3 regions of the Rouxiella sp. T17 genome follow, and region 2 is predicted to be linked to each of the others. Evidence: predicted binding sites of a transcription regulator. Region 2 holds the regulator's gene; each other region holds the start of a gene.
What was found. The regulator sigma-54, encoded in region 2, starts transcription at its own class of promoters, with help from an activator protein. The targets are predictions, from matches to a motif close to GTTGGCACANNTTTCGCTNT.
Positions count from the first base shown of each region.

Region 1: the regulator sigma-54 is predicted to act here: its motif matches at 2,954-2,973, upstream of SC206_RS04430 (amino acid ABC transporter substrate-binding protein).
Region 3: the regulator sigma-54 is predicted to act here: its motif matches at 2,474-2,493, upstream of glnA (glutamate--ammonia ligase).

Region 1 covers NZ_JAWUEA010000013.1:65,351-70,233, forward strand. The annotation lists gene SC206_RS04420 (amino acid ABC transporter permease) at 1-520, opposite strand, end outside; gene SC206_RS04425 (amino acid ABC transporter permease) at 530-1,708, opposite strand; gene SC206_RS04430 (amino acid ABC transporter substrate-binding protein) at 1,819-2,844, opposite strand; gene lpxP (kdo(2)-lipid IV(A) palmitoleoyltransferase) at 3,349-4,275, opposite strand; gene SC206_RS04440 (hypothetical protein) at 4,796-4,883, shown strand, end outside.
Region 2 covers NZ_JAWUEA010000021.1:199-5,081, forward strand. The annotation lists gene ptsN (PTS IIA-like nitrogen regulatory protein PtsN) at 60-530, opposite strand; gene hpf (ribosome hibernation promoting factor) at 653-940, opposite strand; gene rpoN (RNA polymerase factor sigma-54) at 964-2,397, opposite strand; gene lptB (LPS export ABC transporter ATP-binding protein) at 2,464-3,189, opposite strand; gene lptA (lipopolysaccharide ABC transporter substrate-binding protein LptA) at 3,196-3,747, opposite strand; gene lptC (LPS export ABC transporter periplasmic protein LptC) at 3,725-4,300, opposite strand; gene kdsC (3-deoxy-manno-octulosonate-8-phosphatase KdsC) at 4,297-4,863, opposite strand.
Region 3 covers NZ_JAWUEA010000007.1:22,189-27,071, forward strand. The annotation lists gene glnL (nitrogen regulation protein NR(II)) at 1-713, opposite strand, end outside; gene glnA (glutamate--ammonia ligase) at 936-2,345, opposite strand; gene typA (ribosome-dependent GTPase TypA) at 2,774-4,597, shown strand; gene yihX (glucose-1-phosphatase) at 4,759-4,883, shown strand, end outside.

The DNA of each region.
Region 1 (4,883 bases), on a different contig from region 2:
CGGCGATACCGACGGCGGCAATGACCAGCGTCAGCGTCAGGCCGCCCCATTGATAGGTTTCGACGCGCACCAGCCCGAAATAGCCGCCGTAAAGCATGAACCAGGTAAACACCGGAAATGCGACGGCCCAGCAGGCGATGTACAGACCACGGCGCGGCATCGCCGACAGGAACATCGGCACCAGCGACAGCAGCCCGACGATCAGCGTGGTATTAATGCGCCAGCGCTGGTCGATAGGGTAGAGCCCATACATAAACTGGCCGAAACGCGCGTGGATAAACACCCAGCACGCGCCTTCTTTCGTACAGTCGGCACGCGTGGTTCCGACCCAGTTGGCCTGAAAAATTACCCAGTTCAGCAGCGGCGGAACCAGCTCCCACAGCAGCCAGACGAAAAACAGGGTCAGCAGGCTGTTAAACCAGCTGGAGAACAGATTTTTACGCGCCCACAGCACGGCGCGACTGATTGGCGTACCGGCCTTGGCGCCCCTGACGGATTGCGGAAGAGTGGTCATCGTCATTCGTTTCCCTTAGCGCTCGACCAACGCGATGCGTCGGTTGTAAATATTCATCAGGAACGAGATCACCAAACTGATAATCAGGTAAACCGACATGGTGATGGCGATGGTTTCGATGGCCTGTCCGGTCTGGTTCAGCACCGTACCCGCAAACAGCGACACCATATCCGGATAGCCGATCGCCGCCGCGAGGGACGAATTTTTGACGATGTTGAGATACTGGCTGGTCAGCGGCGGAATAATCACCCGCATCGCCTGCGGCAAGATAACCTGACGCAGCGTGACCGGATTCGGCAGGCCCAGCGAACGCGCGGCTTCATGCTGGCCATGCGACACCGACTGAATGCCCGAACGAATCACTTCCGCGATAAAAGTCGAGGTGTAGACCGACAATGCCAGCGTCAGCGCGCCGAGTTCCGGAATCAGCACCATGCCGCCGCCAAAGTTGAAGCCGCGCAGTTTTGGAATATCCCAGTGCAGCGCCGGTCCGAAAATCAGCTGGGCGATCGCCGGAAACAGCACCAGCATCAGCAGGCACCACGGCCAGATACGCCACACCAGCCCGGTATGAATCTGGCGGAAATGGTTGTAGCGTTTCAGGAACAGAATACCGCCGACGGCCAGCAGCAGGCCAATCACGGCCGGCCAGAAGCCCGCCGCCATCTCTGGCGAAGGCAGATACAATCCGCGATTGCTGGCAAATACCGTATCAAAGGCGTTCAGACTTTGACGCGGGCCGGGCAGGTTGCGCAGCACGGCAAAATACCAGAAGAAGATTTGCAGCAGCGGCGGAATATTACGAAAGGTTTCGACGTAAACGGTACAGAGTTTGCGAATCAGCCAGTTGTCGGAAAGGCGTCCCAACCCCACGACAAAGCCGAGAAAAGAGGCAAAAACGATACACAGCGCTGAAACCAGCAAGGTATTGAGCAGGCCAATCAGGAAGACGCGCGCGTAGGTGTCGCCTTCTTCGTAACTGATAAGGTGTTGGACGATGCCAAATCCGGCACCGCGATTAAGAAAATCAAAGCCCGAGGTGATCCCTCGCGTCGTTAAATTGGTAATGGTGTTGTGGAGCAGGTAGCCCAAAAAAGCGAACAGCAGCACGACCGCTAAAATTTGGTACAACCAGGCACGAACCGCAGGATTCCGCAGTGAAAATGCGACTTTTTGGGTTGGGCGTTGCGACATAGGACAGCCTCAGTATGCGGTAATTCGGGTGTTACAGGTCTTGTTGGAAGCAGCACGCCGCGTTTAAACGGCGTGCTGCTGTCCGGCAGTCAATAACAAGCTGGCTGGAATTAACGAACTGGCGGTGCGTACTGAATGCCGCCCTGATTCCACAGCGCATTCTGACCACGTTTGATTTTCAGCGGGCTGCCTTCACCGACGTTACGATCAAAGCTCTCACCATAGTTACCGACCTGCTTAACGATTTTCACCACGAAATCGTTCGGCAGTTTCAGGTCTTCGCCATATTTACCGGTTTTACCCAGCAGGTTTGCCATGTCTGGCGTGGTCGGATTAGCGGCCATCGCATCGACGTTCTTGGAGGTCACGCCCATCTCTTCGGCATTCAGCATGGCGAACAGTGACCAGCGCACGATTTCCAGCCAGTCTTCGTCACCACGACGTACCACAGGGCCCAGCGGCTCTTTGGAGATAACTTCCGGCAATACGATGTAGTCGTCAGGCTTGCTCAGAGACTGGCGCAGGGCGTAGAGCTGGGACTGGTCGGAAGAGAGGGTGTCGCAACGGCCCGATTCCAGCGCTTTGGCGCTGTCGCTCGAACGGTCGAAAGTCACCGGCGTGAAGGACATTTTGTTGGCCTTGAAGTAGTCGGCCACGTTCAGCTCGGTATCTGTACCGGCCTGCAGACAAACGGTTGCGCCGTCGAGCTCTTTGGCGCTTTTCAGGTCAGCTTTCTTGTGGGTCAGGAAGCCGATACCGTCGTAATAGTTTACGCCCGCGAAGATCATGCCCATGCCGCCATCGCGAGACGAGGTCCAGGTAGTGTTACGAGAGAGGATGTCGACTTCGCCGGACTGCAACGCAGTAAAGCGCTCTTTCGCTGTCAGCTGAGTGTATTTCACTTTGGTCGCGTCGCCGAACACGGCGGCGGCCACTGCACGACACACGTCAACGTCGAGACCGGTGGTGTTGCCTTTGTCATCTTTGGAGGAGAAGCCCGGCAATCCGTCGCTGATACCACATTTGATAAAGCCGTTTTTCTTGATGGTATCGAGGGTGGTGCCTGCGTGAGCCTGACCGGCCAAGGTGACAAAACTTGCAGCGGCAATCAGCGTTGAGAGCATTATTTTTTTCATAAATCGTCCTGTGAGGCGAGAGCGAAAATTATTATTTTGTGAGTGCCGGAGCACCCTGTCTGTTTATGGGGCAAAGCCCTCAGCTCTGAATCGTGCGAGCAAAACGGCTAAAGCAAAGGGAGTGCCAACATTGAAAAGTCTTAGTAATCAAGTACCGGCAGGGTATTGACCAGTAACATTGATACTAATAAGGAGATTTATTGACCTAATTTGGGGCGTTGTAAATGGCTTTGCTGCAAAATGGTGCGCAATGTTCCAATATTTCGCGATCTGGTAAGCATTTAGCGTGAAAATGATAACATCCGGTAATATTTTGAAGAGAAATGTAGTGATGATGTGTAGAAAGGCTGTTTTGTTGAAGGATCGCGAGACATTTCGAGAAATTTCTACACGTTGTGCAAAGAAAGGGCGACATTACGGAGAGAAAGAATAGGGAGGGGATAGAAACAAAAAACCCGGCAGCGAGGCCGGGTTTAGGTAAGCGGTGAGCTTTAAATGACTACATTATAGATAAAGCGAAGGCGCGCCTTCAGGGCGAGTCTTGAAGCGACGGTGCAACCAAAGATACTGCTCGGGCGCACGCATAATCTCTTTCTCGACCACGCGATTCATATAGGCGGCGGCGGCTAACTCATCGTCAATCGGATAATTTTTCAGTTCGGGCTGAATCACCAGCTCGTAGCCTGCGCCTTTGTCTTTACGCACCAGCACCACGGAAACCAGCGCCGGTTTAGCCAGACGCGCCAGCATAAAGGTGCCGCTGGTGGTCGCAGCCTGATCGACGGCAAACAGCGGGGCAAAAACGCTGCCGCGCGGGCCGTAATCCTGATCGGGCGCGAACCACACGGCTTCGCCACGTTTCAGGGCGTGAACCATGCCGCGCAGGTCTTTGCGGTCGAGCATCGCCTTGTTGGAGCGCATACGGCCCCAAGTCTGCACGAATTCCATCACTTTATTATTGTGCGGACGATACATCGCCATCATTGGCTGACACAGGCCCATCGCGCGGCCGCCCAGTTCCAGCGACATAAAGTGTACGCCGATAATCAGCACGCCCTGATTGTTCTGCTGCGCCATTTTCAAGTTGTTAAGGCCGCTGACGTCAAACCAGCGTTTAACGCGGGCATCTGACCAGAACCACGCCATTCCCGTTTCCAAAAGGCCCATGCCGAGCGATTCGAAATTACTGACTATCTTGTGCTCGAGCAGGTCGCTGTCCATATCGGGGAAGCAGAGCTGTAGATTACGGCGAGTAATGGAAACGCGGCGTTTGAGAAAACGCATTGAGGTGCGGCCAAGCCACACACCGAGGCGATACAGCACCGGATAAGGCAGCTGCACCAGCAAAAACAGCACGCCCAAGCCAAACCAGGTAAACCAGTAGCGTGGGTGCAAAAATGATTTTTTAAAACGTTGAGTTGGAGCAGTCATGTCATTTCAATCATCAATATGAGTGAATTTGCGTAACGCGCAGGTGAAAGCTTGATCGCGATACATGCTTGGTTTGCCAATATTCGGACTACCGATTTAGGTATAAGTTGTGCGAAAGCGCTATTTTCCGACAATGTTTACGAATATCTACAATAAAAGGCGGGGATCGCGGGGCTAAAAGGCTTTCCGTAGGCGATTGGCGGAGCGAATTCGACTCTTGTTAATGATTATATCACGATCGCCAACCCTTACAGAGAGAGGATTCATCCTAATAGTGCAAAGTTTACGCACCTATTATGTCCATTTGTAAAACGCTAACAGCAGGGAGAGTTAACTAATTCGCCTTTTTATGCGCTTAAATGTAAAAAAGTTGTCTGATGGGTAAGCATCGCGGATCGTAAGTGTAAATTTATCGTAAGTTAGATTTTTTTAGGATATTTCATGCTGTTAGTTCTCCATGCTATGGCTGATATTCAATAACAAGAGCCGCATAGCCGCGCATTTATAAAAGGACAACACCATGAAAAAGACTACATTAGCCGTAATTTTTGCCGTACTGGCCAGCAACGCTGCTTTAGCAACTGCACACGCCGAAGGCCCGATGGATC
Region 2 (4,883 bases):
CAAATCTATAATGTATAAACCAATAGTAATGGATTAACTAATAGCTATTTTTCTGCGATTTACTCGTCTTGGGTCATTATCTGGAACAGCTCTTCGTCACTTTGCGCACCGCGCAGGCGACGGCATACCGCTTTGTCGGCCAGCTTTTTGGCGACCAAAGAGAGGGTATGTAAATGGGTTTTACATTGATCTGCGGGAACCAGCAAGGCAAAAAGCAGGTCAACCGGCTGATTATCGATAGCGTCGAAAGCGATAGGCTGGTCGAGCTGGATAAATACGCCGACGGCGCGCAGGGTGTCCTCTTCAAGTTTTCCATGAGGGATTGCAATCCCGGCGCCAATTCCGGTGCTGCCCATGCGTTCACGGGTCAAAAGAGCATCGAAAATCACCTGCTGTGACAGGCCAAGCTGGTTGGCTGCCAGTTCGCTAATGATTTCCAGCGCGCGTTTTTTGCTGGCGCAGTGGACGTTGCTTTTCGTGCATTCGGCGTTTAAGACCGAAGTCAGATGCAGTGCGGTATCGTTAATCATCTCATTTTCACTTTGGCGTCTGCCTTAAAGATTTAACGGCTCGCTTTTTACCTTTCGCGCCTGAAATAGTGAATTTCATTAACGTCGAGTAAAAGAACGAGCCGATATAAAAGTCTTTAGGATCAGTGCTGTTTCAGTTTGTCTTTATGTTTGTTCAATTGTCGAGCCAGTTTATCAACCAGCCCATCTATGGCGGCGTACATGTCCTGATGCTCCGAGGTTGCATGCAACTCTCCTCCGTTCACGTGTAGCGTGGCTTCGGCCACCTGCTGCACTCTTTCGACACTCAATATTATGTAAACCTGATTGATCCGGTCAAAGTAATGCTCAAGTTTGGCAAACTTTTCGGTCAAAAATGCTCTCAGGGGTTCAGTAATATCTACGTGATGTCCGGTAATGTTGAGTTGCATAATGTCTTCCTTCTCTGTTGAGGTCAAACCAACTGTTTGCGCTGGTTTGAAGGCGGGATTGACAAAGACTCTCGGTATTTTGCTACAGTGCGTCGCGCCACCATAATGCCTTGATCCGATAGCATAGTGGCTAACTTGCTGTCGCTCAGAGGTTTGACGGGGTTTTCCGCCGCGATTAATTTCCTCACCAGTGCCCGGATAGCCGTGGATGAAGCTTCACCGCCGCTGTCCGTACTCACATGACTGGAGAAGAAATACTTAAGTTCGAAAATGCCCCGTGGGCTGTGCAGAAACTTCTGCGTGGTCACGCGGGAAATCGTCGATTCGTGCATATCCACGGCGCTGGCGATATCGGCCAGTACCATAGGTTTCATATACTCTTCACCGAGATCAAAGAATGCCTGCTGCTGTTCAACAATACAACGCGTGACCTTTAATAAGGTCTCATTGCGACTTTCCAGACTTTTAATCAACCACTTGGCTTCCTGCAGATTACTGCGGATAAACTGTCCGTCGCTATCATTACGCACTGAATTTCCCATCGCAGCATACTGCTGGTTGATCTTCAGGCGTGGAATGCTGTCAGAATTCAGTTCAACCGTCCAGACTTTACCCACTTTTCGCACCAGAACGTCGGGGATCACGTATTCGGATTCGCCGGTATTGATGGACTGGCCAGGTCGGGGATCCAAGGACTGAATCAGCTGCATCGCTCCCTTAAGTGTATCTTCTTTTAAGCGAGTTGAACGCATAAGTGCGCGAAAATCGTGATTGGCGAGCAGATCGAGGTGTTCGCTGACAATCAGGCGCGCATCAGATAAACAGGGAGTTTCGGGAAGATATTGGGAAAGCTGGATGAGCAGGCAGTCGCGCAGATCTTTCGCAGCGACGCCGACGGGGTCGAAACGCTGCACGCGCTTGAGCACGGCCTCGACCTCGTCCATGTTGACCTCTTCATCGCCAATACTTTCGAGAATATCGTCGAGAGAAATCGTCAGATAACCGGTGTCATCGACGGCGTCGACGATAGAGGTAGCGATTGCGCGATCGGTTTCGGTAAACGGCGTGAGCTCAACCTGCCACATCAGATAATCTTGCAGCGTCTGGGTGGTCTCGCCCTGATAAATCGGCAGTTCGTCATCGCTGTAATCATTGCCCGTGCCGGACGGCGTGCCTGCGGTGTAAATTTCATCCCAGGTGGCGTCGAGCGGCAGCTCTTCGGGCATATCTTTCTGCTCGAGCGCTTCGCGGGTGTCTAGCGCTTCGTTTTCGGTGGCTTCTTTGGCGTCTATTTCATCGTGCAGATCGGATTGCTCCAGCAGCGGATTGCTTTCCAGTGCCAATTGTATTTCTTGCTGGAGTTCAAGCGTGGACAGCTGCAGCAGGCGAATTGCCTGCTGGAGTTGCGGTGTCATTGCCAGTTGTTGGCTGAGCCTGAGTTGCAAACCTTGCTTCATATCTTGATTTCAATTCCGTTACGACAAATTAGCGGAGTATCTACTTTTGAAGACCGAAAGCCTCAATTAAAGACGGAAAGCCTCGCCTAGATAGACGCGTTTAACCTGTTCATTTTGCATGACTTCTTCTGGCGTGCCGTGGGCAATCATGTGCCCCTGACTCACGATGTAGGCGCGTTCGCAGACGTCGAGCGTTTCGCGCACGTTGTGGTCGGTAATCAGTACGCCGAGGCCGCTGTCGCGCAGATGCTCGATGATCTTCTTGATGTCGATAACCGAAATCGGGTCGACACCGGCAAACGGTTCATCCAGAAGGATAAATTTCGGATTGGCCGCCAGCGCACGGGCTATCTCCACACGACGGCGCTCACCGCCGGACAGCGACTGCCCGAGGTTGTCGCGCAGGTGCGAGATGTGGAACTCTTCCATTAGCTCGTTGGCGCGGGCCACGCGCTGCTCTTTATTGAGATCGTCACGGATCTCCAGCACGGCCATGAGATTGTTGTAAACGCTCAAACGACGGAAGATGGAGGCTTCCTGCGGCAAATAACCAATGCCGCGACGCGCGCGAGTATGCAGCGGCAGCAGGCTGATGTCTTCATCATCCACAATAATGCGGCCCGCGTCGCGCTGCACGATACCGACGACCATGTAAAACGTTGTGGTTTTACCTGCGCCGTTTGGACCCAAAAGTCCGACGATTTCACCTGACTTGACTGACAGGCTCACGTCTTCGACCACTTTACGGCCCTTGTAGGCTTTAGCCAGATTTTCTGCGATTAACGTTGCCATAGATTATCAGTTACTCTTTTTCTGACCTGCAGCCGCAGGGGTCTTTTGCTGTAGCTGGGAAGGCACCAGCACGGTGGTCACTCGGCTACCTTTGTCGCTGTAAGCCTGCATCTGCTGCTGCTGCACCAGATAAGTAATACGGTCGCCTTTCACGTTGCTGTCGAGCTGCTCGAGATAGGCATCGCCTGTCAGCGTAACCAAGTCCTTCTCAACTTCATAGCGGACTTTTAATGCGTGGCCTTTCAGCGGCTTGCCGTTATCCTGCATCTGCTGGAAGGTGACCGGATTACCAAAGCCTTCAACGATCTCTTTTCCGGACACGCCGTTCGGACGAACAATGGTCGCGCGATCGGCGTGCACCAGAATACTGCCCTGCTTGAGCACCACGTTGCCGGTCAGGGTCACGGTGTTGGTGTTGATGTCCACCGCCTGATTGTCGGACGTAATGGTCATCGGTTTGGTGGTGTCATCTTTCAATGCCAGCGCCGGAAGACTTACCGCGAACAGCGCGCTGGTGATCAGAAGGTTACGGAGATTATTTTTGGTTTTGAATTTCATAATTTGTATTTACCTTTTCGATCAGCTGTGCGGTTTTGTTTCTCAGATTACCACGCATTTTCATGCCATTAGAGGTAAAACCGGTGCCATAAATGTAGACTTCATCGTCTGAGGCTACGTCCTGTGTGACCAGATTAACCTGGGCATTGTCTGTCTTGATTCTTTGCAGCTGCGACGTGGTTGGCGTCAAACTGTCAACCTGCACATGACCATAGAGATAGAGCATCTTGTCATTGGTCAGCTTGGCGCGATCGGAGCGAATGGTCCAGGTCGCGACGCTGGTTTGCGGGTCATACATGGTGACCACCGGATTGGTAAACCAGGTCAGCAGGTCGGTGGTGTAATACTTCACCTCTTCCGACACCAGCTTGTAATTCAGCTTGCCGGTTGGGTCATAGACTACCGTTACCGTGTGCTGGCTCTGATAAGTGGGATCCTGGGTATTCACGGCGGCGTCCGGCGCGGCGTCGGGCGTGTCGGAGATTGTCCAGCCGATCAGGACCAGTACCACTAAACCCAATAACAGTGTTATCCAAAGCTTGGTTTTATTCATATCGACAGCCCTTTGGCGTCCTCCAGCTTGCCCTGCGCCAGCAGAATCAGGTCGCAAATTTCGCGAACCGCGCCGCGTCCGCCTGCAATGCGCGTCACGTAATCTGCCTTCGGCAACAGAATCGGATGGGCGTCCTGCACGGCGACGGAAAGCCCGACTTGCTCCATCACCGGCCAGTCAATCAGGTCATCGCCAATATACGCGACCTGCTCAGGCTGAAGAGACAGTGTATCTAACAGTTCGCGGAAGGCCAAAAGCTTATCGGACTGACCCTGATAAAGATGGCGGATGCCCAGAGTTTCGGCACGATCTTCCAATAATTTAGCCTTGCGCCCCGTAATAATGGCCACTTCAATGTCTGAAGTCAGCAGGCAGCGAATGCCGTAACCGTCGCGAACGTTGAAGCTTTTTAACTCTTCGCCATGATTGCCCATAAAAATCAGGCCATCGGACATGACGCCATCAACGTCGCAAATCAGCAAGCGGACAGCGTTGGCTCGCGCCAGTACATCCTGACTGACGGGACCATAACAGGTATCCACGTTAGCTGCGCTATTACTCATTCCATAAATTCCTTCATTTA
Region 3 (4,883 bases), on a different contig from region 2:
ATTTGATCCGGATCGTGCGCCAGTTCGGGCAGGCTCGGGTCGTAATCGCGAACCAGCTGAACGTTGTCGGGTTTTTCCATCGACACCAGCTGGCATACGCGCTCGGCAACCTGATGAATGCTCTGCGTAATATGCTGACTCGGTCTTTGCGGCCCCAGCAAACGGTCAACCAGATTACGTAAACGGTCGGCCTGCTCGATAATGACCTTGGTATATTCCAGCAGGGACGGGTCGGGAAGCGCCTTCGACAGCAACTGCGCCGCGCCCCGAAGTCCACCCAGCGGGTTTTTAATTTCATGTGCCAGCCCGCGAATAAGATCCCTTGCGGCGACCTGCTGCGCGTGCTGAAGCTGTTCCTGACTCAAACGACGCTGGTTATCCATCGGCGCGAGCTCGAGTAAAATAAAACCTTCCGGCAAAGCCTGTGCGGTCAGCGACATAATGTGCGCCCGACCATCCACCACCAGGGTGACTTCGCTGTCGGTAAATCCTTGCCCAGCCTCAATACTTTCGCGCATTAACGCGATATTCAGCGAAAAGTAGCCCACCAGATCGGGCAACGGCGTGCCGAAAAGTTTACGTGAACTCTGCGCAAGTAATTGCTGAGCCGCCGGATTGGCGTAATGCACGGCCAACTCGTCGTCCAACAGCAGAACGCTGTTGATAAGAGAATTGAGGATCTGCCCAGCATCGGGCAGCTTGCCAGTTGCCATACAGCAGTCTCCCGCACCTGATTGGTGCATTTAAACCCGCTTCCCGTCAATGCGCCGGGCCGGGGATGTCACACAGGAAAGTAGCGTGGAGAAAAAAGCCCATCCGGAGATGGGCTAAAAGATTCCACGGCAACAAAAAATATCTCTATATTTTTGTTCCGCACTGCCAAGGCTCGAAAACCACGACAGTGCGGAGTAAAGCTCGGGACTACGTAAACGTTATTAAACGCTGTAGTACAGTTCGAACTCTACTGGGTGTGGCGTCATGCGGATGCGGTCGTTTTCTTCAGTACGCAGCGCGATGTAAGCATCGATTGCGTCATTGGTGAATACGCCACCACGAGTCAGGAACTCACGGTCTGCATCCAGCTCGTTCAGAGCCTCTTCCAGAGAACCAGCAACCTGTGGGATCTCTGCCGCTTCTTCTGGTGGCAGGTGGTACAGGTCTTTGTCCATCGCGTCGCCAGGATGGATTTTGTTGATGATGCCGTCGAGGCCAGCCATCAGCAGGGCAGCAAACGCCAGGTATGGGTTAGCCGCTGGATCAGGGAAGCGCGCTTCGATACGCATCGCTTTCGGGCTTGAAACGTGTGGAATACGGATAGAAGCAGAACGGTTACGCGCTGAGTAAGCCAGCATAACAGGAGCTTCGTAGCCTGGGACCAGACGCTTGTAGGAGTTGGTGGTCGGGTTCGCGTAAGCATTGATTGCTTTGGCGTGCTTGATGATACCACCGATGTAGTACAGCGCAGTTTCGGACAGGCCGCCGTATTTGTCGCCAGAGAACAGGTTGTTACCGTCTTTGGACAGGGACATGTGGCAGTGCATGCCTGAACCGTTATCGCCAAACATTGGTTTTGGCATAAAGGTCGCAGTTTTGCCAAATGCGTGAGCCACGTTGTGAACCACGTATTTGTAGATCTGGATTTCGTCGGCTTTCTTGGTCAGGGTGTTGAAGCGGGTTGCCACTTCGTTCTGGCCAGCGGTCGCCACTTCGTGGTGGTGAGCTTCAACAACCAGGCCCATTTCTTCCATGGTCAGACACATGGTAGAACGCAGGTCCTGAGCGGAGTCGACCGGAGGAACCGGGAAGTAACCGCCTTTTACTGCTGGACGGTGGCCTTTGTTGCCGCCTTCGTATTTGGTGCTGGAGTTCCACGCGCCTTCGATATCATCGATAGCAACATGAGAACCGGAGATGCTGCTGCCGAAGCGCACATCATCAAACAGGAAGAACTCTGGCTCAGGTCCGAACAGCACGGTGTCTGCGATACCGGAAGTTTTCAGGAAGTCTTCAGCACGTTTAGCCGTTGAACGCGGGTCGCGGTCATAACCTTGCAGAGTGTTTGGCTCTACGATGTCACAACGGATGATCAAGGTAGACTCTTCAAAGAACGGGTCAAGAACCGCCGTGCTCGGATCTGGCATCAGCACCATGTCTGAGTCGTTGATGGTTTTCCAGCCGCCGATGGAAGAACCATCGAACATTTTACCATCTTCAAAGAAGTCCGGGCTCACCTGGTGAGATGGAATGGTAACGTGCTGTTCTTTACCCTTGGTGTCAGTGAAGCGCAGGTCAATGAACTTGACTTCATTTTCCTTGATAATCGCAAAAACGTGTTCAGCGGACATACTAGTTCTCCCGAAATTCTCATTATGTGTTCGTCTTCGAACGAATCAACAAACAGTGTCGAAAATGGCGTGTGGCTTAAACAGCTCTATAATGGCTCTGATAAGACTCTTTTCACCCTGAATAAGTAATAGCGAAATCTGTGCCAACTTTGTCAAATCGGTACGATTGCCGTTCTGCGCGGGTTGTATGGTTATTGAGTATGCACCATAACGGGATTAATGCACTATTTTGGGTCAAAACCACACGGGTTGTGACCCAATTTGGTGCACCATTTTGGGTCAGACGGGGTTTTGCACCGTGAAAGGGATCGTAAAGTAACCATACAGAAGTTGTTTCAAAGAGAATCTTGTGAACTTGTTTAGAACCTAGCCTAATACGTGTACAATAGCGCGCTATTTCTATATTTCTAAATGCCTGAGGCAAAGCTGTGATCGAAAATTTGCGTAACATCGCCATTATTGCCCACGTTGACCATGGTAAAACTACCCTGGTTGACAAGCTGCTACAGCAATCCGGTACCTTCGGAGAGCGTGTAGAAGCAACCGAACGCGTAATGGACTCCAACGATTTGGAGAAAGAGCGTGGGATTACCATCCTCGCAAAAAACACCGCCATTAATTGGAAAGACTACCGCATCAACATCGTTGATACCCCGGGACACGCCGACTTCGGCGGCGAGGTAGAGCGTGTGATGTCAATGGTTGACTCGGTGCTGCTGGTTGTGGATGCAATGGATGGCCCTATGCCGCAAACCCGCTTCGTGACCAAAAAAGCATTCGCTAATGGTCTGAAGCCGATCGTGGTAATCAACAAGGTCGACCGCCCTGGCGCGCGTCCTGACTGGGTTGTTGACCAGGTATTCGACCTGTTCGTAAACCTTGATGCTACCGATGAGCAGCTTGATTTCCCTATCATCTATGCTTCTGCACTGATGGGTATCGCGGGTACCGACCATAACGATATGGCCGAAGACATGACCCCGCTGTACCAGGCGATCGTTGACCACGTATCCGCTCCACAGGTTGACAGCACTGGCCCACTGCAGATGCAAATCTCCCAGCTGGACTACAACAACTATGTTGGCGTTATCGGCATCGGCCGTATCAAACGTGGTATTGCCAAAGTTAACCAGCAGGTCACTATCATTGATAGCGAAGGCAAAACCCGTAACGGTAAAGTCGGTAAAGTTCTGACCCACATGGGTCTTGAGCGTATCGAAGCTGCGACTGCGGAAGCTGGCGACATCATTGCTATCACCGGTCTGGGCGAACTGAACATCTCCGACACCATCTGTGATCCACAGAACGTCGAAGCGCTGCCAGCTCTGAGCGTTGATGAACCAACCGTTACCATGTACTTCAACGTAAACACCTCTCCGTTCTGTGGTAAAGAAGGTAAGTATGTGACTTCACGTCAGATTCTTGACCGTCTGAACAAAGAACTGGTGCACAACGTTGCACTGCGTGTTGAAGAAACCGAAGACTCCGACGCATTCCGCGTTTCAGGCCGTGGTGAACTTCACCTGTCGGTTCTGATCGAAAACATGCGTCGTGAAGGTTTCGAGCTGGCTGTTTCTCGTCCTAAAGTAATCAACCGTAAAATCGATGGCCGCATGCAAGAGCCGTTCGAAAACGTGACTTTGGATATCGAAGAGCAGCACCAGGGTTCAGTCATGCAAGCCATGGGTGAGCGTAAAGGCGACGTTAAGGACATGATCCCTGACGGCAAAGGTCGTATTCGTCTCGATTACCTGATCCCGGCACGTGGCCTGATCGGTTTCCGTACCGAATTCATGACCATGACTTCTGGTACCGGTCTGCTGTACTCCACGTTCAGTCACTACGATGACGTGCGTTCAGGCGACATCGGCCAGCGTCAGAATGGCGTGCTGATCTCCAACGGTCAGGGTAAAGCGGTTGCGTTTGCTCTGTTCGGTCTGCAAGATCGCGGCAAGCTGTTCCTGGGTCACGGTGCTGAAGTGTATGAAGGCCAGGTTATCGGTATTCACTCACGTTCAAACGACTTGACTGTTAACTGCCTGACCGGTAAGAAACTGACCAACATGCGTGCTTCTGGTACTGACGAAGCGACCACGCTGGTTCCTGCCATCAAGATGTCTCTGGAACAAGCTATCGAGTTCCTGGATGACGACGAGTTGGTAGAAGTTACTCCTCTGTCTGTACGTATCCGTAAACGTCACCTGACCGAGAACGACCGTAAACGTGCTAGCCGTGGTCCTAAAGAAGCGTAATCTTCTTTAACCCGCACGTTCGTCGTAGAGAGGGCACCTTTGGGTGCCCTTTTTTTATGCGTACTTTTCCTAAACGGACTGCAAGCAGCTCGCTGTGTCACTGTTCAGATCCCTTATTTACGGCTAAAGTAGCTCTTCGTCTTTGAAATCAGGAGCGTGCAATGCTGTATATATTTGATATGGGCAACGTGTTAATTGATATCGATTTCAAGCGTGTGCTGGGCGTGTGGAGCAATCTTAGCGGAACGCCGCTGGCCCATCTGATGGAACGATTCACGATGGGTGA